Regions from separate parts of the Chryseobacterium sp. NRRL B-14798 genome, predicted to be linked through region 1. Evidence: riboswitches for the same ligand, from Rfam matches in the RefSeq annotation. Region 1 holds a riboswitch; each other region holds the start of a gene.
What was found. A riboswitch is a leader RNA that binds a small molecule or an ion and turns the genes downstream of it on or off. The one in region 1 is predicted to bind S-adenosylmethionine.
Positions count from the first base shown of each region.

Region 2: it holds a riboswitch for S-adenosylmethionine, as region 1 does, so the genes downstream of both, AB1278_RS21955 (SusC/RagA family TonB-linked outer membrane protein) here and AB1278_RS02100 (TonB-dependent receptor plug domain-containing protein) in region 1, are expected to answer to the same signal.
Region 3: it holds a riboswitch for S-adenosylmethionine, as region 1 does, so the genes downstream of both, AB1278_RS21195 (alpha/beta fold hydrolase) here and AB1278_RS02100 (TonB-dependent receptor plug domain-containing protein) in region 1, are expected to answer to the same signal.

Region 1 is NZ_JBFLUL010000005.1:365,091-370,388, forward strand. Features, by position in the region: gene AB1278_RS02095 (alpha-amylase family glycosyl hydrolase) at 1-943, shown strand, start outside; SAM riboswitch class I at 1,203-1,307, shown strand; gene AB1278_RS02100 (TonB-dependent receptor plug domain-containing protein) at 1,401-3,833, shown strand; gene AB1278_RS02105 (APC family permease) at 3,841-5,139, shown strand; gene prfA (peptide chain release factor 1) at 5,287-5,298, shown strand, end outside.
Region 2 is NZ_JBFLUL010000005.1:4,774,624-4,779,921, reverse strand. Features, by position in the region: gene pckA (phosphoenolpyruvate carboxykinase (ATP)) at 1-773, shown strand, start outside; gene AB1278_RS21965 (hypothetical protein) at 824-1,261, opposite strand; gene AB1278_RS21960 (type II 3-dehydroquinate dehydratase) at 1,326-1,733, opposite strand; SAM riboswitch class I at 1,978-2,076, shown strand; gene AB1278_RS21955 (SusC/RagA family TonB-linked outer membrane protein) at 2,160-5,093, shown strand; gene AB1278_RS21950 (RagB/SusD family nutrient uptake outer membrane protein) at 5,112-5,298, shown strand, end outside.
Region 3 is NZ_JBFLUL010000005.1:4,626,533-4,631,830, reverse strand. Features, by position in the region: gene AB1278_RS21200 (MGH1-like glycoside hydrolase domain-containing protein) at 1-1,987, opposite strand, end outside; SAM riboswitch class I at 2,176-2,283, shown strand; gene AB1278_RS21195 (alpha/beta fold hydrolase) at 2,344-3,282, shown strand; gene AB1278_RS21190 (ACT domain-containing protein) at 3,288-4,826, shown strand; gene AB1278_RS21185 (O-succinylhomoserine sulfhydrylase) at 4,951-5,298, shown strand, end outside.

The DNA of each region.
Region 1 (5,298 bases):
AATGAACCACAGTCTTCACGGATTTACCAATATGAGTGCCGTAGGCTATGGAGAAAGCCACGATGAAGAAAGACTGATGTTTAAAAACCTTGCATACGGTGCAGCGAACGGAAGCTATGATGTAAAAAACCTGAATACCGCTCTTGAAAGAATGAAAACATTCGGGGCCACGTTCTTTACTATCCCTGGTCCGAAAATGATCTGGCAGTTTGGAGAATTAGGATATGAATTCAGCATCAACAGATGTGCAAACGGTACGATAGACAGCGGATGCAGAACCGATGAGAAACCTGTTGCATTTACGCTCGGATATGATACTGATCTGAATAGAAAGGCGGTCTACGATACATGGGCTAAAATCATCAACATCAGAAACAGTCATCAGGTCTTTAAATCGAAAACCTATAGTATAGAATCCAACAATCTTACGAACGACCCCAATGGTCTGATCACAAGAATTTATGTATATGATGCCTCTATTACAACAGGAATAAAGAATGTTGTCGTATTGGCCAATTACACGACTTCCGCACAGAATGTAGTGCCTTATTTCCCTTACACAGGTCAATGGCAGAATCTGATGGACAACAGTATTTCAAATGTAGCTTCCACAACAGCTCCAATCACTTTACAACCGGGAGAATTTAGAATCTTTGGTAATTACGCGGGTGCTTTGTCAACAGCAGATGTCAATGCCGCCAACAAATTATCTCTTCAGATTGCAGATAATCCTGTCCGAAATGGAATCGCTAAACTGGTTTTCAATAAAGCAAAAAATGGGGAAATTTCAATTTTTGATATGACCGGTAAAAAACTGGATACTTTCAAACTCGATAAAGAGAGCGGAACTTATAATTTGAAGGTTGATTATCCGGCAGGCACGTATCTTGTGCAGTTGAAATCAGATACAGGAATAGCCATTCAAAAGATGATTATTAAATAAAACAAAAGATTTAGTTGTCTAGACTTATAAAAAATATTTAATATCTTAAAAACCATTAAGAAGGTTTAAGAAATAAAGTATAGTTAAGGTTAATCATTCTGATTTTTAAGTTTCTCTTAATCCTCTTAAACTCTTATTAAATCTTAATGGTTCAAAAATAAAAAGTTTAAACAGGTTCCATACAAAATAAAAGGCAAATTTGCAGATCAGCAGATTTGCTTTTTTTGTAAGTTCAGAAAAATAGTCTACTTTTGCCGTAGATTTATCAAGAAAGGTGGAGGGATTTGGCCCGGTGAAACCTTAGCAACCTGCACAATTCCAGCGTGTAAAGGTGCTAATTCCAACCCTTTGGGAGAGATAATTGAAGTCAATACTCTATATGAATTCCATTTCTTGAAGTCTTGTGTATCTGCGGAAAGATCCGTCAGATTGGTAGTATTAATTGGCAAGAACAAAAATGAAAAAATTAAGCACAGCTGTACTATTGCTTGGGGCAATTCTGGTAGCTGCTCAGGAAAGTGAGGAAAAAGGAAAACAGATCGAAGATATCATCATCGTCGGAAACCGTAATGTTAAAAGAACAAAACTGGAGACGCCGGTTCCTGTAGATGTTATCAATATCGATAAAATCCAGAGAAGCACTCCGCAAATGACCGCTCAGGATCTCCTGAATTATGTGATTCCGTCGTTTAATGCAGTGAGGCAGTCTGCTTCTGATGGCACAGAGCATATTGATCCGGTAACATTAAGAGGAATGGGCCCCGATCAGGTTCTCGTATTGCTTAACGGAAAAAGAAGACATACTACTTCATTGGTCAATTATCAGAATACCGTAGGAAATGGTTCTGTAGGAACAGATTTGAGTACCATTCCCGTAATTGCTATTGATAGAATAGAAGTGTTAAGAGACGGAGCTGCTGCACAATATGGATCTGATGCTATTGCCGGAGTGATCAACATTATTCTTAAGAAAAATGCCGGAGCTTCAGCAAGCCTTACTTACGGATTAAGCGGAAGAAATGATGGAGATACTTACCAGGCAGGAGTCAACTATGGTACCTCATTAGGAAAAAAAGATGGTTATATCAATCTATCCCTGCAATTAAGCCACAGAGGAAAAACAACAAGAACTCAAAATCACGATCTGGATATTTTCGGAGATAATTTTGCGTATGAATTTGCAGGTGACGCTGAAGCGGTAAAAGCAGCCAGAGCTGCGGATGATGCCGAAATTGAAAAAAGAGGGTTGACCCGTGATGATTTCAATTTTCAGATCGGAGATGCCCAGATCAGACAGGGACAGTTGTTTTTCAATTCAGAATACCCTTTTAATGATCATTTTAAACTCTATTCTTTCGGAGGTTTCAGTATTAAAGAAGGAGAAGGGTTTGGTTTCAGAAGACTGCCAAGCGAAAAGTCTAATGTGGTTTCATCCATTTATCCGAATGGTTTTCAGGCGGTTCTTGGGTCTCAGGTATATGATGTTTCCTATGCTGTAGGTGCAAAATATAATGTTAACAACTGGCTATTTGACCTAAGTAATACGTTCGGGAGCAATACCTTCAATTATAAGGTAAGCAATACCAATAATGCTTCTCTGGGTGCAAAATCACCCACAAGTTTTTATGCAGGCGCCCATAGTTTTCTGCAGAATACCATGAATCTTGATGTTTCCAAAAATATAAACCGTTTCAATATTGCTTTCGGTGGTGAGTTCAGGTTTGAACAATACCAGATTAAAGCTGGTGATGAAGCTTCTTATACCCAATATGATATCAATGGAAATGTGGCCACTGAAGGATCTACAGTACTTGGAGCAGGCGGATCTCAATCCTTTATCGGATTTTCTCCTAACAATGCCTTGAAGAAAGGCAGACATTCCACCGCAGTATATGCAGATGTTTCCTATGATTTGGATAAAAAACTGAATATTGATGCTGCTGCCAGGTTTGAAAATTATTCAGATTTCGGAAATACCTTGAATGGAAAACTCGCTGTACGATATGAGTTTGTAAAAAACTATGCGGTAAGAGCCGCTGTTGGGACAGGATTCAGAGCACCATCATTGCAACAGCAATATTTTAATAATTCCTATGCGGATATTTCTACTTCCGGTTCAAAGATTGTTACCAAAGGAATATTCAGCAACGATAGCGAAGCCGCTAAAATTCTTGGGTTTGATAAACTCAAGCAGGAAACTTCTGTCAATGCAAGTGCCGGATTTACCCTGAAGCCATTTAATAAGTTGACTATTTCCATAGATGGATACTGGATCAAAGTAAAGGACAGAATTGTGATCACCAGCAATATTACAGACCCAAGATTAGATCAGTTTAAGGTAGAAAGCGGAAGATTCTTCGCCAATGCTATTGATACAGAAACGAAAGGTGTGGATGTAGTGGTTTCCTATGACTGGATTCTTGGGAACGGAAAATTAAATATGAATCTTGCCGGAAACTATACGGAAACAAAAATCACAGATTTTCATTTTCCTGAAAACTTAGGAACGCCTCAGGATCAGTTTTTTGGTCCCGATCAGATCAATATCATTGAAACACTGTCTCCAAAAACAAAAGCTTCATTAGGATTAAATTATGGAATAGGAAAATTCAGTTTTCTCGTAAGAAATACCTATTTTGGTAAGGTAATAAGAGATGGTTATCCGTTTGGAGACGTGCAGGAATTCTCACCAAAAGTAGTGACAGACATCAGCGTTGGGTATGATATCACCAAAAGTATCAATTTTACAGTAGGAGCCAACAATATATTTGATGTCTTTCCGGACCGCCAGATTTATAAAAATTCATATTATGGAGTATTCAAATATGCGCCTGTACAGATGGGAACGCTGGGGAATTATTTCTTCGGAAGGCTTAATTTTAATTTTTAATCATTAAATGAGTACTGCCTCACATCAGATTGGCTGGAAAACAGCCGCAGCCATTGTCGTTTCCAATATGATCGGAACAGGGATTTTTACCACCCTGGGATTTCAGCTTTCCGATATTACCAACACCTACAGTATTTTCCTGCTATGGAGCATCGGAGGGGTTCTCGCTTTGTTCGGGGCATTTTGCTACGCAGAATTGGGCTCCCATTTTAAAGGAAACGGAGGCGATTTTATTTATCTTAAAGAAACCTATCATCCGATTTTCGGATATCTCATAAGCTGGATTTCGCTCATCATAGGATTTTCCTCTCCCGTAGCGCTGGCAGCATTGGCTATGTCAAAATACCTTTCTGTATTTGATTATAGCTTTGGAAACGGATTTGCCATAGCCGCGATATTCCTGGTGGCAATTGCATTATCATTCAGCCTGAAAACATCCAGCAGGTTTCACAACTTTTTTACCTTCATTAAGATCGCTTTTATTATTGTACTGGTTATTCTTGGAGTAAGAATTTCAAATTCACCCCAGATCGGCAACAGCCTTAATTTCAGTGACAGCTGGCAGAATGAGATCATGCTTCCTGCCTTTGCAACCTCTCTGGTATTTGTGACCTATTCATACACAGGCTGGAATTCAGCTTCCTATATTGCGGGAGAAATAAAGGATGTGCAGAAAAACCTTCCTAAATCATTGATTATAGGAACTGTTTTTGTGACGGTGAGCTATATTCTGGTGAATTATATTATGCTGAAACATGCTCCTGTAAATCAGCTGGCAGGAAAAGAAGATGTGATGGGCGAAGCAGCAGTCAATATGTTGGGTCCGGCTTTTGGAAAAATTGTTAATATTTTTATAGCTCTGCAGCTGATTGCAACCATAAGTGGATACTTGTGGGTTGGCTCAAGACTGACACAGGCTTTTGCAAAACATACCCACATCTGGAAACCTTTATCATCTGGAAATACAAAAGGAATTCCGGTAAGAGCTATTTTTGCCCATGCTGTGATTGCTGCTATTATTATTTTAACGGGAAGCTTTAAAGAAATTTTTGTTTATACAGCTTTTATACTACAGCTTTTTGCCAGTCTTGCGATTTCGACGGTTTTCTTTCTGAAGAAAAAAGACAGAAAGATTTTTAAGTCGAATGCTTTCCATATTTTTCCGGCTGTTTTTCTGCTGTTCAGTATCTATATTCTCTATTTTACATTCATTCATAACCCTAAGGAAAGCTTGGTAGGATTGGGAATTATCGCTGTAGGAATTATTTTATATCTGATAGACAGAAGACTTTCTAAAGGATCTTAGAGCCTGATTTCAATATCATAAACATTTTTACAATTCAGCTTTTTTACCTTTTTGACTCTTTATCCCTAATGCTCAAAAATTTATGATGATTTGGAATTTTAATTTTGAATTAATAATCCTTATCTTTGCACCCACAAAATTTCTACAATGTCTAAATCA
Region 2 (5,298 bases), 4.4 Mb from region 1:
CTAAAGTTATCGACTTATCTGCAGAAAAAGAACCGGATATCTTTGCTGCCATCAAGAGAGATGCACTTCTTGAAAACGTTGTTGTTAACAATGGAGTAGCGGATTATACAGACGGATCTATCACTGAGAACACAAGAGTTTCTTATCCAATCTATCATATCAACAAAATTGTATTGCCTTCCAAAGCAGGTCATGCCAAAAAGATAGTTTATCTTTCAGCAGATGCATTCGGAGTACTTCCTCCGGTTTCTATCCTGAATGAAGATCAGGCTCAATACCACTTCCTTTGCGGTTATACATCAAAATTAGCAGGAACTGAAAGGGGAATTACTGAACCTCAGCCATCTTTCTCTCCAGCATTTGGTGAAGCATTCCTTACATTGCACCCAACAATGTATTCTAAAACATTAATCGGTAAAATGAAGGAGCACGGAGCTAAAGCTTATCTGGTAAACACAGGTTGGAATGGTACCGGAAAGAGAATTTCTCTAAAAGATACCAGAGCAATCATTGATGCCATCATTGACGGTTCTATTGATAATGCTCCTAAAACTCAGGTTCCGATCATGAACCTTGAAATTCCTACTGAATTGCCAAACGTTTCTACAGGTATTCTAGATCCTAGAGATACTTATGAGAACGCTTCAGAATGGGAAGAAAAAGCAAAAGATCTTGCTTCAAGATATATCAAGAACTTTGAGCAGTACTGTGATACTGAAGAAGGTAAAAAATTAGTAGCTTCAGGACCTCAATTGCAGGAACAGACTATCTAATAGTTACCAATCAACATATAAAAAGCCTCATCACTGATGAGGCTTTCTTATTAGTATTTTTTACAACTTTCAATCAATTCATTCTGTTCATCCAGTTTCAGGACTGTTGATTTGATTGATTCTTCAGTCAGATATTTTATAATCATAAAATGCTTTGAAGAAAAGTAAGACTTTCCGTCCAATATTTTATTTAAATACTTTGGAGTAGTGAAGGTCATCCAATATTTTGTTTTGTCAGAAAATTCAATGGTAACTTCTATAGCAGATTCAGTATCCTCTACTATTTCATCATCAATATGAATGGAAATAATTTCCGGTTCTTTCTCCAAGCAGAAATAAAACTTAGAATACCATCTGAGCTTACCTTCATCATTCCAGATTCTTATATTTTCAGCATTTATTTCTTCAACGATATAAGATTTTCTTTTTGTTAATTGCCCGGAATATATGCCAATACTTTTACAGTAAATCTTATCCTTTATCTTCATAAATTATTTTTCATAATCATCTGTGAAAATCTGTGAAATCCGTGGTTAAATAAAAAAGTATAAGTTATTTTAAACTTAATAAGGCCAACCGATACCCATCCATTCCAAAGCCTGATAAGACTGCATCCGTATTAGCTGCTGTTACAGATTTCTGTCTGAATTCCTCTCTTTTATAGATATTGCTGATATGAACTTCTACTTTAGGTTTTCTGATATTTTTTAAACAGTCTGCAATCGCATATGAATAGTGAGTATAAGCCCCGGGATTGATCACTACTGCATCGAAGTCATCTTCCTGAAGCCTGTTGATAAGTTCTCCCTCAATATTAGACTGATAATATTTTAATTCATGAGTCTGAAACTCGGATCTTAAATTTTCCAAATAACTTTCCATAGAAACATTTCCATAGATTTCCGGTTCTCTTGTGCCTAACAGATTGAGGTTAGGGCCGTTGATGATCAAAACTTTCATACCATAAAATTAAAAACTTTTTTTAATTAATGGCCAAAAATTTCAATGTGATGTAGATTTGTTTCAATTGAGTTTTTAATAATGATATTTGTCATATTTAAATAAATGATAAAGCTTTCAACTCCTTATTGTTATGGCTTTTATTAAAATTTTATGTTAATTATTAAAAATTTATCATGAAAAAATAATAAGTCTACTTGTTTTGTAGACTAAAAGTTTTTAGCTTTGCAACCATATTTCGATCGGCTTATAAAGAAAGATGGAGGGAACTGACCCTGTGAAGTCTTAACAACCTACCCTTGGGGCAAGGTGTTACGTTCAGCCTTTTAAGGAAAAATAAGCATTTGGTTTATCGTATTTATCGATGCCCTTTGCTGACTTTTCTGCAAAGGGTTAAATTTTAATATATGATAAATAAAATTGATTATGATTAGTAAAAATTTATTTAATTATAAAGCCTGGATACCTCCGGTTGCGGCTTTTTTTCTGGGAGTCACCAGTGTAAGTGCACAGAATTCCAGACTGAAAAAAGATAGTCTTCATGAAAAGGAGCTTGATGAAGTCGTAGTGGTAGCTTACGGAAAAGCAAAAAGAAACAGCTATACCGGTTCTGTAGCCACCATTTCCAGTGATAAAATCAATAACAGACCTGTAACCAATATTACCAAAGCATTGGAAGGGCAGGTTGCAGGGATTCAGACCACCAGTGCCTCAGGGCAGCCGGGTGCGGTTTCTACTATCAGAATCAGAGGAATCGGTTCCATCAGTGCTTCCAGTGATCCTTTATACGTAGTAGACGGAATTCCTTTTGACGGAAATATTAACTCTATCAGCCCAAGTGATATTGAATCCATCAGTGTTTTGAAAGACGCTACAGCAAGTGCCTTGTATGGTTCAAGAGGGGCAAACGGAATTATCATCATCACTACAAAATCAGGAAAAAAAGGAGAAGCCAGAGTAAATTTTAATATCAGCCAGGGATTCTCAGGAAGAGCTGTCAAAGATTATGAACAGGTAAACACGGATCAATATTTTCAATTATATTGGGAAGCATTAAGAAACGGATATCAGTCCGGTAAAGTTTCTTCTCAGCAGGCTGCTCAGATGGCAACAGATAATCTTGTTTCTACTCTTGGAATTAACCCATATGGAACTGCTTATCCAAAACCGGTGGGAACAGATGGAAAATTATTGTCAGGGGCATCACCACTCTGGAATGATGACTGGAGAGATATTCTACAGAGAGTGGCATCAAGAAACCAGATGGATCTTGATATCAGCGGAGGAAGTGAGAAAAGTAATTACTTCTTTTCCCTTGGTTATCTGGATGATAAAGGGATGGCCATTGAATCTGGTTTTAAAAGATATAATACCAGGCTTAAAATTAATTCCGAAGTTAAAAGATGGCTGAATGTTGGAGTCAACTTAAGCTATACGAACAGTATTCAGCAGGCGCCTACTTCTTCGGATTCAAAATCGAGTAATATCATCAATGCGGCAAGGTTTATTCCTTCATTCTATCCTTATTATGAAAGAAATGCAGACGGCACTTACGTTTTAGATGCCGACGGAAATCCAATTTATGATTTTGGAAAGTACAGGCCCACAAATGCACTTCAAAATCAGAATGCTGCTGCAACGTTGCCTTTAGATAAAAACGAAAATAAAGAAGATAACTTTTCAGGCAAAGGATTCATGGAATTCACTTTCTTACCGGAACTGAAATTCAAAACAAGCTTCTCTGTTGATCTGGTGAATTATAACGGACATTATTATTCAAATCCATTACTTGGGCAAGGTGCGGAAATTGGAGGTTCAGTGACGAAGACCAATACCAGAACACTTTCCTATACAACCAGCAATATTCTGACGTATGATAAAAAGTTTGGAAAGCATCATGTTAATGCATTAACAGGACATGAATTCTACAAATACGATTATCAGACGATTTCCGGAACAAGAAGTCAGTTCTCACTGCCTTATTACTATGAGCCGGATGCTGCTTCTTTATTGGGAAGTTTCAGTGGGAACAGTAATAAATTAAGCTTATTGAGTTTCCTTGGAAAAGTAGAATATGATTACAACAATACTTACTTTTTATCTGCATCAGGAAGAGCAGACAGTTCTTCAAGATTTGCGAAAGATAACAGATGGGGGAGATTCTGGTCAGTGGGAGGTTCATGGAAAATATCCAATGAAGAATTTGTAAAAAGCCTTAATGTTTTTAATCAATTAACACTGCGTGCCAGTTACGGAGGTCAGGGGAATGATAAATTACTTAGACCCAACGGACAGCCGCTTTATTATGCGTATCAGGAGTTATACAGGTTTATCAGCCTTGGTGGAGAACCGGGAACAACATTGGAGAAAACGTCTACCAATAATGTAAAATGGGAAACCAACCTTAACTTAAATGTGGGATTGGAATTCGCTATTTTGAATAACAGAGTTAAAGGAAATATTGAATACTTCAAAAGAAAAAGCCAGGATCTTCTGTTTAACATGCCGGTGGCACCATCATTGGGAATCAGTGATTACCCTGCTAATATCGGAACCATTCAGAATACAGGATTTGAATTTTCATTATTTACAACACCGGTTAAGAATGATAATTTCCAGTGGAATGTAGATGTGAACTTAAGTACTTTAAACAATAAAGTCACAAAATTACCTGGCGGTTCTCTTGTAGTAGGAACCAAGTTGTTAACGGTAGGAGGTTCTGTGTACGATTTCTTTATTCCGGAATGGGTAGGTGTAGATCCAAGCAATGGAAAGCCATTGTGGAAAACAGTTTCTACCGATGCCAGTGGAAATTCAGTGGAAGGAACGACTTCAGAATACTCAAAAGCGACAAAACTATTGCAAGGTTCTGCATTGCCTAAACTGACAGGAGGAATCAGTACAAGCATTACCTATAAGAATTTTGATTTTTCAGGATTACTGACCTTCAAAATCGGAGGGAAGATTCTGGATACCGATTATACTTCCATCATGCATAACGGAAGTGCCGGAGGACGCGCATGGAGTTCGGAAATCCTGAACAGGTGGACACCGGATAATCCATATACAGATGTTCCTGCATTGAGCACAACAACGAATAACTGGACATCAACGTCTTCAAGATTCCTGTATTCAGGTACTTATGCAAGACTTAAAAATGTAAGCTTGGGATATACACTCCCTGAAGATTATTTTGAGAAAATAGGATTGAAAAAATTCAGAATATATATTCAGGCAGAAAACCTTCTGACCTTCTATAAACATAAAGGAATGGATCCTGAGCAGGCTTTGGACGGAACCACGTATTACAGATATCCTGCCATGAGAACGATCACTTTTGGTCTTCAGGCAACGCTTTAACCTTTTAAAATTGAAACAATGAAACAATTAAAATATATATCATTTGCTCTTATCGGATTTTTGTCGTTGGCAAGCTGCGAAAGCGAGCTGGATACAGCTCCGACTGATCAGGCCAGCAGTGTAGAAGTTTTCAAAACAGCCGAAAGTGCTGAGACGGTAGTGAACGGTACCTGGGCAAAGTTTAATAATGACGGAACAACCTATG
Region 3 (5,298 bases), 4.3 Mb from region 1:
TATTTTTTAAGATCCACTCCATTCGGGTCCTGAAATTCGGCATCTTTTCCAGTAAGCGATGGTCTACAATTTCAACAGCAAACATAGGAATCAAACCAACAATACTTCTTAACCTCAAAGAAACACTGTCTCCGTTTCCAAGCTGCAATACATCATAGAAAAATCCGTCTTCTTCATTCCAAAGCCCTTTTGTGCCTTCACCAAGATTTTCCATAGCCTCAGCGATATAAAGATAATGTTCAAAAAACTTGATGGCCATATCTTCATATACCTGATAATACTGGGCAAGCTCCATTGCAATACGCATCATATTCAATGCATACATGGCCATCCAGCTGGTTCCGTCTGCCTGTTCAAGATGCTGTCCGTCCTTTAGTTCCATATTCCGGTCAAAAGCTCCGATATTATCAAGACCAAGAAACCCTCCACCAAAGATATTTTTTCCGTTTTTATCCTTTCGGTTCACCCACCAGGTGAAATTAAGAAGCAGTTTCTGGAAAACTTTCTCTAAAAATAATAAATCCGGTTTTCCGTTATTTTTTTCATCAATTTTAAAAACACGGAAACAAGACCATGCGTGTACCGGCGGATTCACATCACTCATATTCCACTCATAGGCAGGAAGCTGTCCATTGGGATGCATGTACCATTCCTTAGTAAGAAGTAAAAGCTGTCCCTTGGCAAATTCCGCATCAATGATGGAAAAAGGAACACAATGAAACGCCAGATCCCATGTGGCATACCATGGATATTCCCATTTATCGGGCATAGAAATAATATCCTTATTATGGAGATGATTCCATTCCGTATTTCTTACATATTCATTGAAATTTCTTGGCGCTTCAAAATTAGGATCACCTTTCAGCCATTTTCCGATATTATAATGATAAAACTGTTTGTTCCAGAGAAGCCCGGCAAAAGCCTGTCTCTGTACATTTCTCTCATCTTCGTTAACGGTATCACTCTGAATTTCCTGATAAAACTCTTCAGCTTCAGTCTGCCGGGTATTGAAAATTTCATCAAAGTTTTCAAAAGGCTCATCGGCTTCATCCGGGCACAATCTGAATTCAAAAACCTTTGATTCTCCGGCTCCGATAAGCTCATCGATCAGGAAAGAAGCTTTTGTCCCTTTCTTTGCGGGATTAATCGTATTTGCCTGGTGGGTAATAAAATGATTGATGCCATCTTTGAAATATGTATTTTCACCTGCAGGAGCTCCGTAAAGCTTAGAAGTATTGGTTTCATTATCACAAAATACGCTTTGTGCATTGGTATTTCGGGAATAAAGTTTTTTAATGGAGATACTGTCGTGTCCAATATTGATACTTCCGTCATGAGAAGCATTAAGCTCTGCCTTATAGGTGTTGTATCCCCATTTCCAGTTGTTTCTGAACCATACAGTAGGCGCTACCAGAATAGGTGCTTCATGCTGACTTCGGTTACAGACCGTTACTCTGGCAAGAATATCATTGTGATCGGCCTTGCAATATTCAATGAAAATATCAAAATATTCATCATTATCGAAAATTCCAGTATCGAAAATTTCATATTCCGGTTCCTTTTTACTGCGTCTTCCGTTTTCTGCAACAAGTTCATCGTAAGGAAATTCATTGATGGGATATTTATAAACCATTTTCATATAACTATGAGTAGGTGTATTATCCAGATAATAAAAGATTTCTTTGATGTCTTCCCCATGATTACCCTGAGGATTGCTCAAACCAAAGAATCGTTCCTTTACCATTTTGTCTTTCTTGTTCCAGAACGAAAAAGCAAAACATAAAAGCTGCTTTACATCAGAAATTCCGGCAATACCTTCTTCACCCCAACGGTAGGCATAGCTTTCTGCATTATTATGGTTGGTAAAATTCCAGGCATTCCCGTTCGGGCTATAATCTTCGCGTACATTTCCCCACTGCCGGTTGCTTACATAAGGTCCCCAGTTTTTCCATTTGGTATCTTGTAATCTATCTTTTTCGGCGGTCATATCTCATCACTTTTCCATACGAAGTTAGTTTTTTTGAGAAGTAATTCCAATTTTTTTCATCTGAATAATTATTAATATACTCTTGGAATACTTGTATTTAAGGGCTTTTTTAAATATTAAAATAATTTTTTTTTGAAATTAAAAGAAAAGAACTACCTTTGCACCATTCGTTCATTCAAATATTGAAAATGTTATCAAGAAAGGTTGAGGGATTAGACCCTATGAAACCTTAGCAACCCTTTGCGCAAGTAAAGAAGGTGCTACGTTCTACCAAAATAATTTTGGACAGATAACTTACTGAAGTTCTTTTCAGCCATTTCCTGTGGCATTTTCAATTGTATTAAAATTTAATAGAATTGAAAACAGAACTAAACTATATTAATCTTACGTATCAAACTCATTCCCAAAAGGAATACCATATCTCATTAAGCTATCAGCTTTTTGGGAAAGATCTGTTTACAGCCCCTGTTGTCTTAATCAATCATGCTCTCACCGGAAATTCAAACGTATCCGGAGAAAAAGGCTGGTGGAAACAGCTGGTGGGAAAAAATCAGATTGTTGATACCGATCAATATACCGTTCTGTGCTTCAATATACCAGGAAACGGATACGACGATTTTTTAATTGAAGATTATGAAGACTTTACTCCTTCAGATATCGCTGCGATATTTCTGAAAGGACTTGAAGTTTTACAGATCAAAAATTTATATGCCATTATAGGAGGCTCTCTGGGAGGAGGTATTGCCTGGGAAATGCTTGCCCAGCAGCCGGATCTTGCTGAGATTTTTATTCCTATTGCCTGCGATTACAGAACACACGACTGGCTTCATGCACAGTGTCTGGTTCAGAAATTTTTATTAAATGATAAGGAAGAACCATTACAGAAAGCAAGAATTCATGCCATGTTGTGCTACAGAACACCGCAGTCGCTCAATGACAGATTTCAAAACCAATATAATCAGGACAAACAACGCCTGGAATCAGAAGACTGGCTGGTTTATCATGGTAATGCACTAAACGAAAGATTTAGTTTAAAAGCTTACAAATTGATGAATCATCTCTTGATGAATATAAATGCTGCTGATACAGCACTGGAGAACATACAGGCACGAATGCACATGATCTCCGTAGATACAGATTTATTTTTCCCGGCTTCTGAAATCCGAATGTGTTTTGAAAACTTAAAAGAGAAAAATAAAGATGTTTCTTATCACGAGATCCAATCTATACACGGGCATGATGCCTTCCTAATGGAATATCAACAATTAAATAATATCATTAAAAACATTTTATAGAAGTAATGAAAAATGCTAACGAAATAAAATTTTTGAAGAACAGATCAATCGTTAAATTTGAAGGAGAAGATTTCCTGGGAGAAATCGGGATTGACGGACGAATTTTTAAAGCGCTTACTTTGGCGCGTATCAGTGTAGGAGTAATCTCTCAGCAGGCCGTAGAAAACGGAATTTCTATCCTGGTTCATGAAAATGATGCAGAGAAGGCAGTGGCTTGTCTTATCGATGAATTTGAAGCAGAAAGAAAGTCAGGAAAAGTTTCCCAGATCTATAGTATCAATAATGTTTCTGTCATTGGTTTTGTAGCAGAAGATTTTAATAAAGTCTTTGCTGAGCTGGCAAGAAATAATGTTTTTCCATTGCTTTTGAACCAGGTAGCAGGAGAAAACAGAGTCAATATCGTAGTGACGTCTTCACAGGATGAAAAAACAAGAAACATCATAGAATCTGAAATTTTCAAAAAACCGAAAACCGTTCATCTGGCCATTATTGGCCATGGAAATGTAGGAAAAACCTTGATAGAACAGGTACTTGAATCTGCAGAAGAAATTAAAAAACGTAAAAAAATAGACCTTAAAGTAGTTGCAGTAGCCAACTCAAAGAAAATTGCCTTCAACAAAAAAGGATTTGATGCCAATTGGGGGGATGAGGTTTTAACAGCAGAAAGACCGTCAAACGTGGAAGAACTGATTAATTTCTCTAACGAAAATCAACTGGAGAATCTGATTGTTGTGGATAACACCGCAAGCAAAGATTTTGTAAAAAACTATCACGCCCTGGCAGAAAACGGGTTTGATCTGGTGTCTTCCAACAAGATCTTCAATACCCTTCCAATTGAAGAATACAGAAAACTAAGATATACGTTGAGTAAAAACAACAGACGTTATCTGTATGAAACCAATGTGGGAGCAGGATTACCGTTAATTGATACCATCAAGTTATTACACCTTTCAGGAGAAAATATCACAAGAATTAAAGGCGTATTCTCAGGAACATTGAGTTATGTGTTCAATAATTTTTCTTTGAGGGACGATAAATTCTCAACCATTATCAACGAAGCTTTGGAGAAAGGATATACAGAACCGGATCCGAGAGAAGACTTATCAGGAAACGATGTAGCAAGAAAATTATTGATCCTTGCAAGAGAATTAGACTTAATCAACGAGTTCGGAGATATCAATATTCAAAACCTGGTTCCGGAAAGCTTACTGGAGGTTTCAAAATCAGAATTCCTTTCAAGACTGGAAGAACTGGACGAAGAATATCAGAAAATAAAAGAAAACCAGGAGCCCGGACATGTATTGAGATATGTGGGAGATCTACACGGAGATTTACAGAAAGATAAAGGTGAACTGGATGTAAAACTGGTTTCTGTTCCTGCAACTTCAGCATTGGGACAACTGAAAGGTTCAGACTCCATCTTTGAAATCTACACAGAAAGCTATGGAGAAAATCCAATCGTGATTATGGGAGCCGGAGCTGGTGCAAAGGTAACCGCAAGAGGAGTATTCGGAGATATTTTAAGAGTAAGTGAAACAAAATAATATTTAATATAACAATCTAATAATGTATCAGTTTACCAATAATTTGTGTCGTTATTCTGAGCAAAGCGAAGATTTTAATTGGTACATTGTTAGACTGCTATATTGGTAAATTAATTAAAACTATATGGAAAATTTTGAAACATCAGCAATAAGAACCCAGACGGAAAGAACCCAGTTTGACGAACATTCTACACCATTATATCTTACCTCCAGTTTTATATTTCAGGATGCGGAGGATATGAGAGCAAGCTTTGCAGAAGAAAAACCAAAAAACTTATACAGCCGTTTTTCCAATCCTAATGTAACAGAATTTACAGATAAGATTGCTAAAATGGAAGGTGCAGAAGCGGGATATGCCTTTGCGACAGGAATGGCCGCCATCTATTCTACATTTGCGGCGTTATTGAATGCTGGTGATCATATCGTAAGCTGCCAGTCGGTGTTCGGGTCGACACACACTTTGTTTACCAAA